DNA from 3 places in the Streptomyces sp. WMMC500 genome. Region 1 is predicted to be linked to each of the others. Evidence: riboswitches for the same ligand, from Rfam matches in the RefSeq annotation. Region 1 holds a riboswitch; each other region holds the start of a gene.
What was found. Region 1 has a riboswitch for cyclic di-AMP ahead of O7599_RS10365 (LysM peptidoglycan-binding domain-containing protein). Riboswitches for the same ligand answer to the same signal wherever they lie in the genome.
Positions count from the first base shown of each region.

Region 2: linked by a shared signal. The riboswitch ahead of O7599_RS12910 (M23 family metallopeptidase) and the one ahead of O7599_RS10365 (LysM peptidoglycan-binding domain-containing protein) in region 1 are both predicted to bind cyclic di-AMP.
Region 3: linked by a shared signal. The riboswitch ahead of O7599_RS16325 (M23 family metallopeptidase) and the one ahead of O7599_RS10365 (LysM peptidoglycan-binding domain-containing protein) in region 1 are both predicted to bind cyclic di-AMP.

Region 1 is NZ_CP114905.1:2,554,914-2,560,463, forward strand. It holds gene O7599_RS10355 (carboxylesterase family protein) at 1-899, shown strand, start outside; gene O7599_RS10360 (hypothetical protein) at 1,021-1,920, opposite strand; cyclic di-AMP (ydaO/yuaA leader) riboswitch at 2,509-2,698, shown strand; gene O7599_RS10365 (LysM peptidoglycan-binding domain-containing protein) at 2,702-3,454, shown strand; gene O7599_RS10370 (glycosyl hydrolase) at 3,479-4,957, opposite strand; gene O7599_RS10375 (glycoside hydrolase family 43 protein) at 5,175-5,550, shown strand, end outside.
Region 2 is NZ_CP114905.1:3,122,496-3,128,045, reverse strand. It holds gene O7599_RS12930 (hypothetical protein) at 1-504, opposite strand, end outside; partial or broken gene O7599_RS12925 (IS5/IS1182 family transposase) at 675-1,065, shown strand; gene O7599_RS12920 (hypothetical protein) at 1,208-1,417, shown strand; gene O7599_RS12915 (DUF6228 family protein) at 1,427-1,867, shown strand; gene O7599_RS12910 (M23 family metallopeptidase) at 2,158-2,946, opposite strand; cyclic di-AMP (ydaO/yuaA leader) riboswitch at 2,955-3,118, opposite strand; gene O7599_RS12905 (SDR family oxidoreductase) at 3,443-5,020, shown strand; gene O7599_RS12900 (response regulator transcription factor) at 5,033-5,550, opposite strand, start outside.
Region 3 is NZ_CP114905.1:3,842,221-3,847,770, reverse strand. It holds gene O7599_RS16340 (cytochrome P450) at 1-189, shown strand, start outside; gene O7599_RS16335 (cytochrome P450) at 186-1,457, shown strand; gene O7599_RS16330 (PP2C family protein-serine/threonine phosphatase) at 1,701-3,053, shown strand; cyclic di-AMP (ydaO/yuaA leader) riboswitch at 3,277-3,452, shown strand; gene O7599_RS16325 (M23 family metallopeptidase) at 3,464-4,636, shown strand; gene O7599_RS16320 (VOC family protein) at 4,842-5,207, opposite strand; gene O7599_RS16315 (hypothetical protein) at 5,273-5,550, opposite strand, start outside.

The DNA of each region.
Region 1 (5,550 bases):
CCTCCCCGGCCTCCCGTGGCCTGTTCCAGCGCGCTGTCGTGCAGAGCGGCGCGTGCGCCAACCCGGTCATGACCAAGGCGGCCGCCGACGCGAAGGGCGCACGGGCGACCCGTGAGGTGGGTTGTGCCGACGCCGCGGACGCCGCGGCCTGCCTGCGCCGGGCCCCGGTTGCCGACCTGCTCGGCACCCTGGAGGGCGTCGGTGCACCGGTCACCGGAACACTCGCCGACGACGCCTGGGGGCCGGTCGCCGGCACGCCCTCCCTGCCGCGGCAGCCGGGCACGGCCCTGCGGCGCGGCTCGGCCGCCGGGATCCCGCTGCTGATCGGGAGCACCCGCGACGAGATGCGCTCCTTCGTGCCGTACGAGTACGACCTGTCCGGCAACCGGCTCACCGCCGAACGGTACGCCGGCGTCGTGGCCGAGACCTTCGGCGCCGACGGCGCGGCCGTGCTGGAGCGCTACCCTGCCGACGGCCATCCCAGCCCCGTCCTGACGCTGGCGAGCGTGCTCACCGACTGGGGCGGCCGGATCGGCGCCTGCCCGACGCTGGCCACCGCCGCGGTTGCGGCCCGGTACGCCCCGGTCTACGCGTACGAGCTGACCGAGGACAGCGGCGAGGTGATCGACGGGTTCCCCTTCGGCGCCCACCACGGCTCCGACGTGCCCTACCTGTTCGACGTGCCCTGGGCGGAGCCCGGTCCGGAGAGGCTGAGCGCCGCGATGGTCGGCTACTGGACCGCCTTCGCCCGCCACGGCGACCCGAACCGCCCCGGCCTGCCCGAGTGGCGCCCGGCGGGTGCCGGCGGGGAGCCCTCCGTGCTCGGGCTGTCCGGCACCGACATCGCCCCCACGCCCTTCGCGGCCGACCACGGGTGCGGCTTCTGGGCCCGCCGCTGACCCCGCGGACGCACGCCGCGGCCGGCGAGGAGTACGTCGAGGCGCCGCGCCGGCCGCCCCCGCACGTGGCGGCGGGGGCGGCCGGTCACGGCGACCGGGCGCCGGCTCGCGCCGGCCGGCCTCACCTGCCGTAGCGGCTCTTGAGGTGGCGCCAGAAGTCCCGCAGCATCCACGTGTCGAACTCGGTGATCTGCGAGGCGCTTCCGGCCTTCATGAGGAAGCCGCCGACGCCGGTGGGGGTCCAGTCGTAGAAGTCGTCGAGGCCCCAGGTGTGCCCCATCTCGTGCAGGAGGATGTGGATGTTCTCCTGGTCACGCCCGACGGCGTCCATGAAGTAGCCGCGGCCCATCCGCTGCCCCCAGTCGCCGCCCGCGCCGCCGCCGAAGCCCTCGGTCAGCCACAGCGACTGGTCGTAGTGGCGCGCTTCGCCGCCCGGGCACCGGGAGTAGTCGCCGTCCTGGTGGAAGAAGCGGCCGCAGTCCGGCGCGCACTGCGGGGCGCCGGCGCCGTCCAGCACGCCGGCGTAGATGTCGACGGAGTCGTCCTGCCACTGCAGCGTCGAGCGGTCGGCCACCGCCCAGCCGACGACCTTCACGTCCACGTCCTGGTACGGAAAGTCGTCGAAGCCGGCGACCGAGTCGATCCACTTGTTGTACTGCTTCTCCAGGGACTCGTGCACGTCGTCCCGCTGCGCGGCGGTGACGGGGACGCTCGACTCCCAGCGGACGCAGTAGTGGATACTGCCGTCGCCGTTGGCCATCAGTTGGTCCCAGCCGTAGTTGCGGAAGCCGTAGAGGTTCCCGTACGTGTCCTCCATGTGGCTCCAGACCTCGGCCAGCGGCTGCACGAGGTGGGCCGGCGGATTCCACTGCTCCGGGGCCGGGGCCGGGGCCGGGGCCGCGGACTCGCGTGCCGTGGCGGGAGCCGCGATGAGGAGGGTGGCGCCCACGGCGGCGGCGGTCGCGGCGACCAGGACCCTGCGCAGGCTGCGTCCCGCGGCGGAGACGCGTCGAGTGATCACGATGGACACCTTTCCGGGAGGAAGTGGGGGCGGTGCTGTGAGTGGGTCGCCGCCGCCGCCGAAAAGGTTCGCGGGGATCCGGGAGATGCCGCCGGGGCCGGGCCTGGCGTTTGCGGCGCCGTCGTCGCCCGCGGGGGCCTCGCGGTCAACTGCTCACCCTGCGCCTGCAATCCAAAGGCAGCGACTCCAAAGACGTTGTTTTCTTCGGCCAGTTGACGCCCCGTTCTCCCACAGGCGAGCGGTTCCCTCTTCGGATCGGCGAATTCCCGCCCGTGCCGGGATCGACTGTCCCTGCGAACGCCGGCTGCCGCATACCCAAGAACCAACGGAACTTATCGGACATTCCGTCATGCCGCTACGTACCATTTGATCGATTCGCCCCGATCGGGCTCCTGAGTCCGGTGACACGAATCACGTTTGGCCGCGGCGCACCGGCGGCGGATTTCACAGAATCCTTATTCCGCACGCGAGTTGCGCGCCTCTTCGATTCCGGCAGCGGCACTCAACAGGTCCCTGAGCCGGTCTCGTATTGACCAGACGAGTTCCGCGGCTTGTCCGGACCGAAAAGACATGCTTAAGTCTCCGCCAGCCGGGTGGACGCCGAATCCTGCCGCCACCCGGAACCGTTCCCTAATCACACACGGCAGGAGCGGGGGACCCATAGGTAAGTCGCCGGTCCGGATTCCGGAACGGCTTGGGGTGAAGTCGCACCGTCGTGCGGCCGGGCAGCTCCTGCCCGAACCCGACAGCTCACCTCGCAGGCGCAGGAGGAGAAACACCCATGCCTGCAAAAGGTAAGCACCGCCGTCCCAAGCTGCGACTGATCAGCCGTGGTGTCACATTCGCCGGTGTCAGCGGCGTCGCGATCGCCGTCCCGCTGATCGGCGCGTCCGCGGCCTCCGCCGCCGGACCGGCCCCGCAGTCCGCCCACCAGACCGGCGTACGCGCCGAGGCCACCGCCGCGGGGGCCGCCAAGGCCGAGGCGACCACGTATGCCGTGGTCGCGGGAGACTCCCTGGCGAAGATCGCCGACAAGCAAGGCGTGCCCGGCGGCTGGGAGAAGCTGTACGAAGACAACCGCGAGGCCGTCGGCGACAACCCGGACTTCATCCTCCCGGGCCTGGAACTCGCGCTCGGCGGCAAGGCCGACACGGGCGAGTCGAAGGAATCCGACTCGGGCACGAAGGCCGCCACCGCGTCCGTCACGAGCTACCCGGACAACCTCGACGGCTGGATCAGGGAGTCGCTCGACGTCATGGCCGAGCACGGCATCCCCGGGACCTACGAGGGTATTCACCGCAACATCATGCGTGAGTCCGGGGGCGACCCTCAGGCCATCAACAACTGGGACATCAACGCCGTGAACGGCACGCCCTCCAAGGGCCTGCTCCAGGTCATCGCTCCCACCTTCGAGGCCTACCACGTGCCGGGCACCTCGACCGACAGCTACGACCCGGTGGCCAACATCACCGCCGCGTGCAACTACGCCGCCGACCGGTACGGGTCGATCGACAACGTGTTCGGGCCGTACTGAGAAAACCGGAGAGCGCCGGTGAACTCACCGGCGCTCTCCGTCTCGGGCACGCCAGTCGGCCAGTTCGTCGAGGGTGATGACGTACTCGTGCTCGTACACCCTCCTGAGGAACGGCAGCGGGTTGTGCTCGCCGTCGTCGATGAACTCGCCGCTCCAGGTCGTGAACCAGCTCCAGTCCGCCTCGTACGCCTCCAGCAGGTCCGGGTCGGGGATGGAGCCCGTCTCGGTCAGGGCGACGAGCTTCTTGTCGCCGACGAGGTCCACCAGCCTGTCGTACGTGCCGGCGGCGGGGCCGTGGTCGCCGATCGGCGGGTAGGTGTCGGCGCTGACGACGTCGACGACGTCGTCGCCGGGGTACCAGGCCGGGTCGACGGAGTTCCACACCCAGACGAGGTTGTGCAGCCCGTGGTGGCCGGTCATGCGCTCGTACATCAGCCGCCACAGCTCCTTGGCCGGCCCGGGGCCCTTGGCTCCCCACCAGAACCAGCCGCCCTCGGCTTCGTGCAGCGGGCGCCAGAGCACCGGGACGCCCGCGTCCTGCAGCCGCTTCAGCTCTGCCGCGATGGCGTCGATGTCGCGCAGCAGCAGCGCGTACTCCGCGGACTGCGGGTCGGCGAGCGCCGCGGCCACGTCGAAGGTCGTCGCGTCGGTGTAGAAGCCGCGCCACCACTCCTTGCCCGGCTGGTCGATGAGGCCCGCGGGGGCGTTCCAGTGCCAGACGAACGTGGTGATGCCGCCCCGCTCGTGCCAGGCGAGGGCGTTCTCGACCTCGGTGGACGTGGTGCCGCGCTCGACGCGGCTGGGCGAGTAGTCCATCATGTCGTGCCCGGCCACGGCCGGGGCGCGGCCGACGTTCTCCTCCACCCAGCGGACGGATGCCGCGTCCTGCTGGCCGCTGAGGATGTGCCGGCCGTAGCCCGCGGTGAGGTCACTCAGCAGCGCCCGGGCCTCGGGGGTGGCCCGCGGGTCGACGGGGACGCCGGAGACCTGGTGCGGCGGGCGGGGCTCGCTCGGGCTGAGGCTGAGGGCGTCGATCTCGTACCAGCCCCAGTTGTTCACGATCGTGATCGTGTCGGCGCCCTCCCCCAGCATCACCCTGCCTGCGGCCACGGTGCCGAAGGTGTCGGTGGCGGCGAGGGTGACGTCGCCCGCGCCCTCGCCGTTGAGCTCCAGCGACGCGACCTTCTGGCCGTACGGGGCGCGGTAGCGGATCGCGAGGTCGTGGAGCCCGGCCGGGCCGTCGGGGACGGTGACGGTGACGGAGTCCTCGGCGGCGTCGAAGCCGGCGACGTAGCCGGTGCCGGAGTAGCCGGGGGCGGCGGACTCGACGACCGTGCCGTTCAGCAAGCCGTCCTCGGCTTCGTAGACGACGGGCTGGGCGCGCCCGCCGGTCGTGTCGGCCGCGGCCTCGGCCCCCGTACCGGCCGAGAGCAGGGCCGCGAGAAGCGCGGTCAGGACGAGGAGCGCCAGTGCGGGCGTGCGGCGGAGTGGGGGGTGGGTCACCGTGGATCACCTGCCGGGGGTGGGGGCATGCGGGCGTGGGCACGTGGCGAGGAAAATGGGAGCGCTCCCATACTGCTCCTCGTGTAATGGCCACGTCAATAGCTCCCGGGGGGTCACACCCCCGGCGCCGGGCTTGACGGTGAGAAGCGGCAATCCTACGCTCCGCTCAGCATTACGAACAGAGTTCGATATTTCGAACCTCGGAGATGTCATGGTCATGACTACACCCAACCGGCTGCTGCGCGGCGCCGTCCTCCTCGCCGTCCTCGCCCTGCTCCTCAGCGGCGGCACCACGCTCGTGCCACCGCAGGCGGCGGGCATGCCCGCCGTCGAGACCGGCGCGTCGCCCACGCCGGGCGCCGGCACGTTCGCCAACCCCGTCAAGCGCAACGGCCCCGACCCCTGGTTGCAGTACCACGACGGGTACTACTACCTGGCCACGACGACGTGGAACTCGACGATCACCATGCGCCGTTCCCCGACCCTGGCCGGGCTGTCGAGCGCACCGGAGAGGACGGTGTTCGACCTCGCCGGGCGGCCGGGCGGCTGCTGCAACATGTGGGCACCGGAGTTCCACCTCATCGACGGCCCCA
Region 2 (5,550 bases), 570 kb from region 1:
CGTGTAGCACGCGTAGAACCAAGCGAGTTCCCAGCCGCCGGCCTCGGTCGGGGCGTCGGCGGAAACGTCGTCGCCTCGGATCGTGGTGCCCCTCATGTCATTGATGGGCACCAGCACGGTGAACAGGAGCGTCAGCATCACGGCCCCGATGCCGGCCGGGAGGACCGCGGCCCAGGTCGGGACCTGCCGCCCGCGCAGGAGTGGGATCCAGCGGGGGAAGACCTCGCCCCAACGGGCGATCAGGCCGATTGCGGTGAACGCCAGAACCTCGGAGAGGATCGACAGGGAGGGGACATATATCCGCTCACCGAGGCTGATTCCGTCGTTGAGAACCGCCGGGAGTCGCCAAAGGCTCGAGGGTGAGACGACCAGCGGCACTGCGTAGGCGGTGAGCTGCAGCCGACGGGAGACACCGGCGACGGGCTCGTGGGCTGCCCGCCATGCCGACCGGAGCCGGCCGGCCCCAGCCGCAGCCGCGTCCTCGACGTGCAAGAGGGGCTGCATGTGACTCCTTGGTTTCGACAGGCTGGTGGCTGATCTCTCCAGCAAGGACGATCGCAGCGGTAGCCGCGCGACGAGTCACTCCGAGGACTGAACCACGCTCCACCGCCGGGCTGATGGGGGATGCGACCGTGGAGTGACGGCAGGGCGCGTCGAGCCCGGAGGCCGGGCCGCTGCGGGGAATCGTGTCGGATGTGCTGTGGGGTGCGGATCGAACCGCTGCTGCCACGGCGGGAGCGCCGATTTCGCCATCCAGGCCGTAGACCGATACGGGACCGGAAGGTGCTGTGCGGGATCCCCTCTGTGCTGTTCAGCGACATTCCCCGGGAACGTCTGCCGCGGGCTCCTCGCGGAGCTGAATGCTGCCGCACGATGGACTGGTCGCGGGCGGTGGTGGATAGCAGCCAAATTCGGCCCCTCAAAGGTGGAGCCACACCGGGCCGTCGCCGGTCGACCGGGGCCGGACCGGGGCCAAGCGCCACCCTGATCACCGACGGGCACGGCACCCCACTTGCGGTTGCCCTCATCGGCGGCCACCACAACGACGTCACCGAGCTGCTGCCACGGCAGCGGGGTCGCGGTGCTCGCGGCGGAGTACGCGGCGGTGCGCTGCTACACCGCCGCTTCCGGGGAGCGGACGGGAGGTTTGGCAGAAGCTCCATGCGGACCCGAAGAGGCTGGCGAAGTTCAAGGCGACTGCCGGGCAGTGCAGGAAGATCGCCACTCAGCACGGAAAGAAGTCGGTGACGATGGCGAAGACGCGCGCGTCGATCTCGTCCTGGGTGGTGGCGTCGGCGATGCGCTCGGTCTGGCGATCGGGGCGATGCCGTCGTGGTCCCAGGTGAGCGTGACCTCAGCGGCTACGTCCGATGCGGCCCAGCCGGCAGCACGACGGCTGCCGAACCCGGTCTTCTAACCTGATCGCGTGATCGACTACGACGATTCAGGCCGCCCCGTGGTCCAGGTGGGGGACTCCGGGCCGGCACGCCTGCTCCTCTCGGAGCCAACCCGGCGGTACGAGGACGAACTGACACTCGACTTCCTCATCAGGGCCCGCGGACCCTGGGGAAGTGTCGAGACCACGGTGGAGACCTGGGACGGCGACGGTCTCGACACCTTCCTCGCCTCACTTGCCGAGGACTTCCGGGGCTGGAAGGGAGCGCGCACGTGGCACTCCCTCTGCTACGACCTGACTCTCTCGGCGGAACACCACGCTGGTGGCCACGTCAGACTGACCTGGGGGATCCACGACCGGGCACCCTCGGAGGAATGGCAGTTCGAGACCACCACGGTGCACGCAGCGGGGGAGGGCATGCGCAACCTCACCGCCGAGATCAACACGTTCATCACGAGCGTCGCCGAGTAGCTGAACGATTCCGGATCGCCACGCACCCAACCACCTGAGATGACGACTTGTTCGGCGCTCTCCTCCTGCGCACCGCAGGACTGCACGGCCACGTGAGCAGTCACGACTTCGTCGCCGTGCCTGCCCGTGCGCGGCCCAACCGAACTGCTGGCCACGGCCAACTCGGCCCGTGGCCGTGCGCATCCGGGACCTGCAGCGCCGGGGGGTTCTGGGGCGGCTGGGACACTGCGGCTGATCGGCCGTGTGCCCCGGCCGGGGGTGGACGGGGCACACGGGGCGGGTGGTGGGGGTCAGGCGGGGTTCGAGACGGTCACGCCGTGGTTTTTCAGCCAGGCGACCGGGTCTTTCGCCGAGCCGTACTCCGGTGTCGTGCGGACCTCGAAGTGCAGGTGCGGGCCCGTGACGTTGCCGGTGGCGCCGGACTTGGCGATGGCCTCGCCCATGCCCGTGGTGGCGCCCACGGAGACGTCGATCTGGGAGAGGTGGGCGTAGTGGGTGTAGTCCTGGTCGCCGTGCTTGATGACGATCTGGTAGCCGAAGGACTCGTCCCAGCCGGCCTCGACGACGGTTCCCTTGGCCGCGGCCTTGACCGTCGTGCCCACGGGCACCGACCAGTCCTGGCCGGTGTGGCCGTTCTCCCAGTGCGCGCCGGACGCCTCGTAGCCCGCCGTCGGGGTGCTGCCGTCGACGGGCATGACGGCGGTCGGCTCGTCCGCGGCGGTGTCGGTGCCGTACGAGGCGTTGTCGGCGTCGGTGGCGGATCCGCCGGCTGAGCCGGCGGCGGGGCCGTCGAGGGAGAGTTCCATGCCGGGGGCGATCAGGTCCGGGTCGTCGCCGATGACGGATCTGTTGTTCTCGTACAGCGTCTTCCAGCCGCCGTCGACGTCCTGCTCCGCTGCTATGACGGAGAGGGTGTCGCCCGAGGCGACGATGTACGTGGTGTCTTCCCCGGCGAAGGCGGTGGACGCGCCGATGACGGGCAGCGCGAGGGTGGCGCCCGCCGCCGAGGCGCGGGTGGCGAGCTTGCGGGCGCCGCTGGGGGCGCGGCGCGCTCGGTGGCGGCCGTGAGGTGATGACATCTGACGGGCCTCTTTCTCCGGACGCCTGCGAGGTGAGCTGTCGGGTTCGGGCTGGAGATGCCCGGCCGCCGGCTTCGGCGGGCCTCACCCCGAGCCGTCCTGAGGGACGGCGTGGTCCGGCGGTGGCCGGACCCGTGGGTCCCCCGCTCCTGCCCGGCGGTGAGAGCTGATGGCAGGGCCCGCGGCGCCGGGGGCAGGATTCGGCGGTCCGGCGCGCAGCGGATGTTCGCCTCTCGAACGGGCAGCACGCTAGGGGGATCGTGTGTTCGATGACAAGGTTGTCGCGCGTTCTCGCGGAATAATTGACTCCGCGTCGCGGGGAGTTGACCTGGCGCAGCCGCCGGACCCGGGCAAGCGCTGATTTGCCCCCTCCGCTCTGACAAAGAGCACTGCGCGTCATGATCGGCCGACATGACTGGCTCCCATAGGAAGGCCCCGGGTCCCCCGGAAGACCCGTGCGGTCGCGCGGCACCCCGGCCGCCGTGACCATGGAGTGGTGTCGAGCCCTCGTCCTGACGGCCGTGAGCGTCAGCCTGCCCGGGCCCCGCTGACCTGCCTGGTCACCGGGGCGTCCGGGTACCTCGGCGGGCGTCTGGTGCCGGAGCTGCTGGAGGCCGGCCACCGCGTGCGGTGTCTGGCCCGTTCACCCGACAAGCTCCGCGACCACCCCTGGGCCGGCGAAGCCGAGGTCGTGCGCGGGGACGTCACGGACGAGGAGTCGACGGCGGCGGCGATGCGCGGGATCGACGTCGCGTACTACCTGGTGCACGCCCTCGGCTCCGGTGCCGGGTTCGAGGAGACCGACCGGCGCGCCGCGCATGTCTTCGCCCGGCAGGCGCACGCCGCGGGCGTGCGCCGGATCGTGTACCTCGGCGGGCTCACGCCCCGGGGCGTACCGGAGCGGGAGCTCTCCCCGCACCTGCGTTCCCGCGCCGAGGTCGGGCGGATCTTCCTGGACGGGCCCGTGCCCGCCACCGTGCTGCGGGCGGCCATCGTGATCGGTTCCGGGTCGGCCTCGTTCGAGATGCTGCGCTATCTGACCGAGCGGTTGCCGGTCATGGTCACCCCCAGATGGGTGCACACCCGCATCCAGCCCATCGGCGTCCGCGACGTGCTGCGCTATCTGGTCGGCTCCGCCACCATGCCGCGGGACGTGGACCGGGCCTTCGACATCGGCGGTCCCGACATCGTGAGCTACCGGCAGATGATGAGCAGGTACGCCGAGACGGCCGGGCTGCGGAAGCGGCTCGTCGTGCCGGTGCCGGTGCTCACGCCGGGGTTGTCCAGCCACTGGATCGGGCTCGTCACCCCCGTGCCCGCCGCCATCGCCCGGCCCCTCACGGAGTCGCTGCGCCACGAGGTCGTCTGCCAGGAGCACGACATCGCCCGGTACGTGCCCGACCTCCCCGGCCGGCCGCTGTCCTTCGACGAGGCGCTGGCCCTGGCGCTGCGCCGGGTGGGCGAAGCCCGCGTGCCCACCCGCTGGTCGTCCGCCGCCGTGCCCGGCGCCCCCAGCGACCCGCTGCCCACCGACCCCGACTGGGCGGGCGGCAGCCTGTACGAGGACGACCGGCAGCTTTCCGTCGGCGTGTCCCCGGAACGGCTGTGGAAGGTGATCGAGGGCATCGGCGGCGAGAACGGCTGGTACTCCTTCCCCCTCGCCTGGGCGGTCAGGGGCCGGCTCGACCGGTTCGCCGGCGGCGTCGGCCTGCGCCGCGGCCGGCGCGACGCCGAGCGGCTGCGGGTCGGCGACTCGCTGGACTTCTGGCGCGTCGAGGAGATCGAGCCCGGGCACCTGCTGCGGCTCCGGGCGGAGATGCGGATGCCGGGGCTGGCGTGGCTGGAGATGTACGCCGAGCAGGACGTCGACGGACGCACCCGCTACCGGCAGCGCGCGCTGTTCCACCCCCGCGGGCTACTCGGCCACGCCTACTGGTGGTCGGTGTTCCCGTTCCACAACATCGTCTTCGGCGGCATGGCCCGCAACATCACCCGGGCCGCGGGCGGTGCCCAGGGCGGTGACCCGAGCGGTGCCGCGGGCGCCCGGCCGGCCGCCGGGGCCCGGGCCCGGTGAGGCCCGTGCCACTCAGGTCACCAGCCCCTGGCGGTACGCGTAGACCACGGCCTGGACGCGGTCCCGCAGATCGAGTTTCGTGAGGATGCGGGACACGAACGTCTTCACCGTCTCGTGGCTGAGCTGCAGTTCCGCGGCGATCTCGCCGTTGGACAGGCCGTTCGCGATGAGGCGGAGGACTTCCAGCTCGCGCGGCGTCAGCGGCACGTCCCGCGGGGCGCCGTCCGCCGGGCGGATGCGGGCCGCGTAGCGGCCGACGAGCTGACGGGTCACCTCGGGGTCCAGCAGGGCCGCGCCGGTGGCCACCGTGCGGATGCCGTGCAGGAGTTGGGCCGGCGGCGCGTCCTTCAGCAGGAAGCCGGCGGCGCCGGCGCGCAGCGCCTCGTACACGTACTTGTCCAGGTTGAACGTCGTCAGGACGAGCACCTTCGCCGGGCGCGGCACCCGGGCGCCGGCCAGGCGGCGGGTGGCCTCGATGCCGTCGAGCACCGGCATGCGTACGTCCATCAGCACGACGTCCGGGCGCAGCC
Region 3 (5,550 bases), 1.3 Mb from region 1:
TTCCCGGCCCAGGAGATCGCCGAGATCATCGCCAGGACGGGCCTTGAGGTGCTCCTCGACCGGCTGCCCGACCTGGACCTGTCCGTACCGGCCGCGACGCTGGTGCGGCGGCCGTCCGCGTTCCTGCGCGGCATGACCGCTCTGCCGGTCACCTTCACCCCCGTACGCGCTGCTGGAGGTCATCCGTGAACTGCCCGCACGCCGCAGGACCCGCCGCCGCCCCGACCGGCTCCGGGGCCCTGCCCGAGCCGCTGGCCGTCGACCCGCTCGTCCGCGACCTCGCGGGCGAGACCGCCCGGCTCTGCGCCGCACCCCCGCTCACCCGCATCGAGCTGCTCGGCGCGCCGGCGTGGACCGTCACGCGGCACGCGGAGGCGCGGCAACTGCTCACCGACACCCGGCTGGTCAAGGACATCGGCGCCTGGCGGCTGTGGCAGACCGGCGCGGTCACGGCGGAGTGGCCGCTGATCGGGATGGTCGACCCGGGCCGGTCGATGTTCACGGTCGACGGCGCCGAGCACCGGCGGCTGCGCACCAAGACGGCGCAGGCCATCACGCCGCGGCGGCTCGACGCGCTGCGGCCGGTGGTCGAGCGGGTGACCGCCGAGCTGCTGGACTCCCTTCAGGCCGCGGCGGCGGAAGGCGACGGGGTGGTCGACCTCAAGGAGGTCTTCGCGCAGCCGCTGCCGATGCGCGTGGTGTGCGCGCTGATGGGCGTCCCGGAATCGGAGATACCGCGTCAGATGCGGCTGTGGAGGGCCTTCTTCTCCATGCTCACGCCGCAGGACGAGCGGCTCGCGGTGATGGCGGAGCTGGACCGCGTGTTCACGGACATGGTGCGGCAGAAGACCGCGAACCCCGCCGACGACCTCACCAGCGCGCTGATCCTCGCCGACGAGGGCGGTGAGCCGCTGACCGAGGAAGAGGTCGTCGGCAACCTGAAGTCGATGATCGCGGCCGGGCACGAGACCACGATCACGCTCCTGCTCACCACCGTGCGCGGGCTGCTGACCCACCCCGAGCAGCTCGGCATGGTCCGGGAGGGGAAGGTGACGTGGGAGACGGCGATCGAGGAGGCGCTGCGCTACGACCCGCCCGTGACCCACCTGCTGATGCGGTTCGCGACGGAGGACATCGAGATCGCCGGCACGGTGATCGAGAAGGGCGAGGGCGTCGTCATCTCGTACCGCGCGATCGGGCGCGACGCCGGGCACCACGGGGCGGACGTGGACGCCTTCGACGTGACCCGGGCGACGCCGATCCGGCACATGACCTTCGGGCACGGGCCGCACATCTGTCCCGGCGCGGCGCTGTCGCGGCTGGAGGCGGCGGTGGCGCTGCCGGCGCTCTTCGCCCGGTTCCCGGAGCTGCGGCCGGCGGTGCCGTTGGCGGAGATCCGTAACCTGCCGGTGCTGACGCAGAACGACCTGGAGTCCTTCCCCGTACGGCTCGTCTGACGCCGGGGGCCGGGGGCAGGGCCGGTGTCCGCCGGTCGTGCCTCTGCCCTGCCCGCCGTCCTCCTTCCGTCTCCCCTCCGTCCCCAGCCTGGGCTCCCGCCCGTCACCCGGTCCGTAACCCGCCTGGCCCCGCCCGGTCGCCGTCCTGCCCGGGACGCGGAAACCTGAGGGGACGACGGCAAGGGCCCGCGTGTCGGCCGCACAGGAAGGGCAGCGCAGGAAGGCAAGCGCAGGAGAGGGCAGGTGCAGCCGGTGCGGGAGGACGGCGGGCAGGGCGGCGACCGGCTGGGCGGCGACCGGCGTGGCGGCGGCCGGCGGCGCGGCGACCGGCGGGGCAGCGGCGGTACGGACGGGGGCGGGCGCCGCCTGTTCCGGAAGAAGGCCGGCCCGTACGCCGAAGGCCCCGCCGACCGCGACGACAGCCCGGCGCTGGAGCTGCCGGCCCGGCCGCCCTCGCGGGCCGACGTGGCCAGCACCGGCGAGCGGCGCGTGGGATGGGCGCTGCGCTGGCTGCCGGCGATGCTGATCCTCATCGGTGCGGTGTTCTACTGGGTCACGCCGGAGGGCCTGACCTCGTCCCCGTTCTTCGAGTCCGCGCCGCTGGTCGCCGCGGGGCTGCTGTCGCTGCGCGCGACCGTGCTCACCGCCGTGATCGCGATCATCGTCAACGTCGTGCTGGAGATCGGCAACGGCACGGCGGACTACAGCGAGTCCATCATCGAGATGATCTCGCAGTGCGTGATCGGCGGCCTGGCCATCGGCATGAACGTCCTGATCATGCGCAACTACCGGCGGCTGACCTCCGCCCGCCACGTCGCCGTCGCCGCCCAGCGCGCCGTGCTGCCGAACCCGCCGGCCGGCTTCGGCCCCCTTCTGGTCGCCGCCCGCTACCGGGCCGCCGACGCCGACGCCCGGATCGGCGGGGACCTCTACGCCGTGCAGGAGAGCCCGTACGGCGTGCGCTGCATCGTCGGCGACGTACGCGGCAAGGGGCTGGAGGCGGTGGAGTCCGTGGCCGTCGTCATCGGCGCCTTCCGGGAGGCGGCCGAGGAGGAGCCGGGGCTCGCCGGGGTGGCGCGGCGGCTGGAGCGCGCGCTGCAGCGCCAGGAGACGGGGCGCAGCGGTCTCGACCGGGTGGAGGGGTTCACGACGGCGGTGCTGGCGCAGGTCGACCGCGACTGCGGCAGGCTGCGGCTGCTCAACCGCGGCCATCCGGCACCCATGCTGCTGGGTGCCGACGGCGCGGCGCGCATGCTGCACCCGCGCGAGCACGCGCTGCCGCTGGGCATGGGCGAACTGGGCACGTGGCCGGACGAGCTGCTGGAGGTGCCGTTCCCGCCGGGCTCCGCCCTCGTCCTGTTCACCGACGGCGTGACGGAGGCGCGGAACAAGGCGGGCGTCTTCTACGACCCGCTGACCCGGCTGGGCGGTCAGGTCTTCGACGGCCCGCATGAGGTGCTGGACACTCTCCTGGACGACGTGACCCGCTACACCGGCGGACGGGTCGCGGACGACATGGCGCTGTTCTCCCTCGCCCGCTCCCGTACCCCGTCCGGCACGCCGCCGGCCCCGCCCTCGCATGCACACGCTCCGTAGTGGAACAGCGCCCCTCCGCATAACAACTGATGCACGATCAGCTAACGACCGGACCTCACTCCGTGTAGCCGGCGCGTCAAGTTGTCCGTTTCCGCTGGTACATGCCCGGATCGTCCGCGGCAAAGCACAACTGAATAACGGGAACGACTTGGAATCGAACGCCGTCGTCCGCTAGCGTGCGGTAACGCAGCGCGGTCGTCACTGCCGCCGCAAGAGGCGGCACCGTGCGCCGTCGCCGAATCCCGCACGCGAAACAACTGCAGCAACGGCAACACCTAGGGAACCGGGGAACCACCACCTTGGGGTGAATCGGGCCAACCTCCGCGAGGAGGCGGCCCGTAGGAGACCTTCCTGCTCCGAACCCGTCAGCTAACCCGGTAGGCGAGAAGGAAGGAAAGGAGTACGCCTTCGTGGCGTCCTACAGGCCTGGGCCTGGCTACGGCCATGGCTATGACGATTACGGCTACGACGGCTATGCGCCCGCCGGCAGCGCCCCCGAGGGATACGCGCCGGTCGGCTACGCCGCCGAAGAGCCGGTCTACGCCGCCGGAGAACCGGTCTACGCCGCCGAAGAGCCGGTCGACGAAGTCTTCCCCGAGGACGGCCTTCCCTCCCGCGGCCGCCGGCGCCTCCCCCGGCAGCGCGGCGGCAGCATGGCGCGCAGCGGCGCCGTACTCGGCGTAGGCGTCTTCGCCGCCGTCGGCGCGGGCAGCATGGCCACGGCGCAGGAGAAGCCGCCGGTCGCGATATCCATGCCCGACCAGGTCGACGCCGTCACGAGCGAGATCAGCGCCCAACTCCCGGACGCGGAGAGCCTGCCGGGCGTCGGCGAGCTGATACCGAGCAAGGAAGAGCCCGTCTCCGACGACACCGTCGTCACCACCGCACCGCTCACCCAGGTCAGCTACGCCAGCGACACCGGCTCCGGCACCGCGACCCCGGCCGCCGACTCCGGCGAGGCCCTGCGGGCGCGCATCCTTCAGCAGGCCGACCAGCAGCAGGCGGAGGCCGACGCTGCGGCCCGCGCCGCCGCCGAGGCCGAGGCCGCCAAGCAGGCGGCCGAGGAGGCCGCCGAGGCGAAGGCGGCGGAAGAGGAGCGCCAGCGCCGTATCGAGGAGGAGCGCCGCCGCAAGGCGGAAGAGGAGGCCCGCCGCAAGGCGGAGGCCGAGCGCCTCGCCAAGCTCGCCGCGAGCTACGTCGCCCCCCTCGCCAACTACACCCTCACCTCGACGTTCGGCGAGTCCGGCGACATGTGGGCCGCGGGCCACACGGGCCAGGACTTCGCCGCCTCCACCGGCACCCCGGTCAAGGCCGTGCACGGCGGCACCATCACCGAGGCCGGCTGGGCCGGCTCGTACGGCTACCGCATCGTCCTCACGCTCGAGGACGGCACCGAGATCTGGTACTGCCACCTGTCCTCCATCATCCAGTCCTCCGGCGAGGTCACGACCGCCGACGTCATCGGGCGCGTGGGCGCCACGGGCAACGTCACCGGCCCGCACCTGCACCTGGAGGTCCGACCCGGCGGCGGGGACGCAGTGGACCCGCTCGCCTGGCTGCGCAACAACGGCGCCCCGGTCTGACCGGGCGGCGGGCCCGGCAGCCCGGCCTTGCGGGCCGGGATCACCCCGCCCGCCCGACGGACCGCAAGCCCCCATAAACCCCTTCCCCACGTCTCCGGCGTGCCCGTACGCACCTTCCCCCGTGGCGTCCGGGCGCGCACCGAGACCGCCGGCGGCCCTGGTGGCCGACCCCCCGACACCAGGGCCGTCGGCCTTTTCCCGGGACCTACTCCCCGGGACCGCAGAGACAGAACGGATGCCCGGCCGGGTCGGCGAACACCGGGCAGCTCCCGCCTTCTTCGGAGAGCCGCGTGGCCCCGAGCCGCAGCGCCAGCTCGCCCGCCGCGGCCGAGTCGTCGACGCCGAAGCAGATGTGCATCTGCTGGGGATACGCGCGCTCGAAGTCGGGCCAGAGCGGCGGCCGGTAGCCCGGCACCTCCTCGAATGCCAGCCGTGGAAAGCTGTCCTCGTCCTTGGCGATCACCATCCAGTCGTCGCGAATGACCCGCATGCCGAGCAACCGCGTGTAGAAGTCGGCAAGCTCGCGGGCGTCGGCGCAGTCGAGCACGATGTTCCTGACGTAGGCGTCCATGGCGCCACCCTGCCACGCGGCCCTGAAAACCCCGTGAGACGCCGTGCCGCGCCCGGCTCAGCGGCTCACGCGGCAGCAGCGCCGGTGGACGTACTGCCCCCGGCGGCGATCTCGCCCAGGGCGGCGCGGATCGTGTGGAGCATCCGCTGGGGCCGCTCGAAGACGTCGCTCGCGGCGAACCGCAGCATCCGCCGGACGTCGGGACAGCGCCCCAGGTCGTTGAAGCGCTCGACGTCGGCCAGATGAGCGGACCGGCTGCCGTGGAAGCCGTACCCCTCGATCTCCACGACGAGCCCCGCCACCGGGAAGAAGAAGTCCACCCGTATCCGCCGGCCGTTGGGCG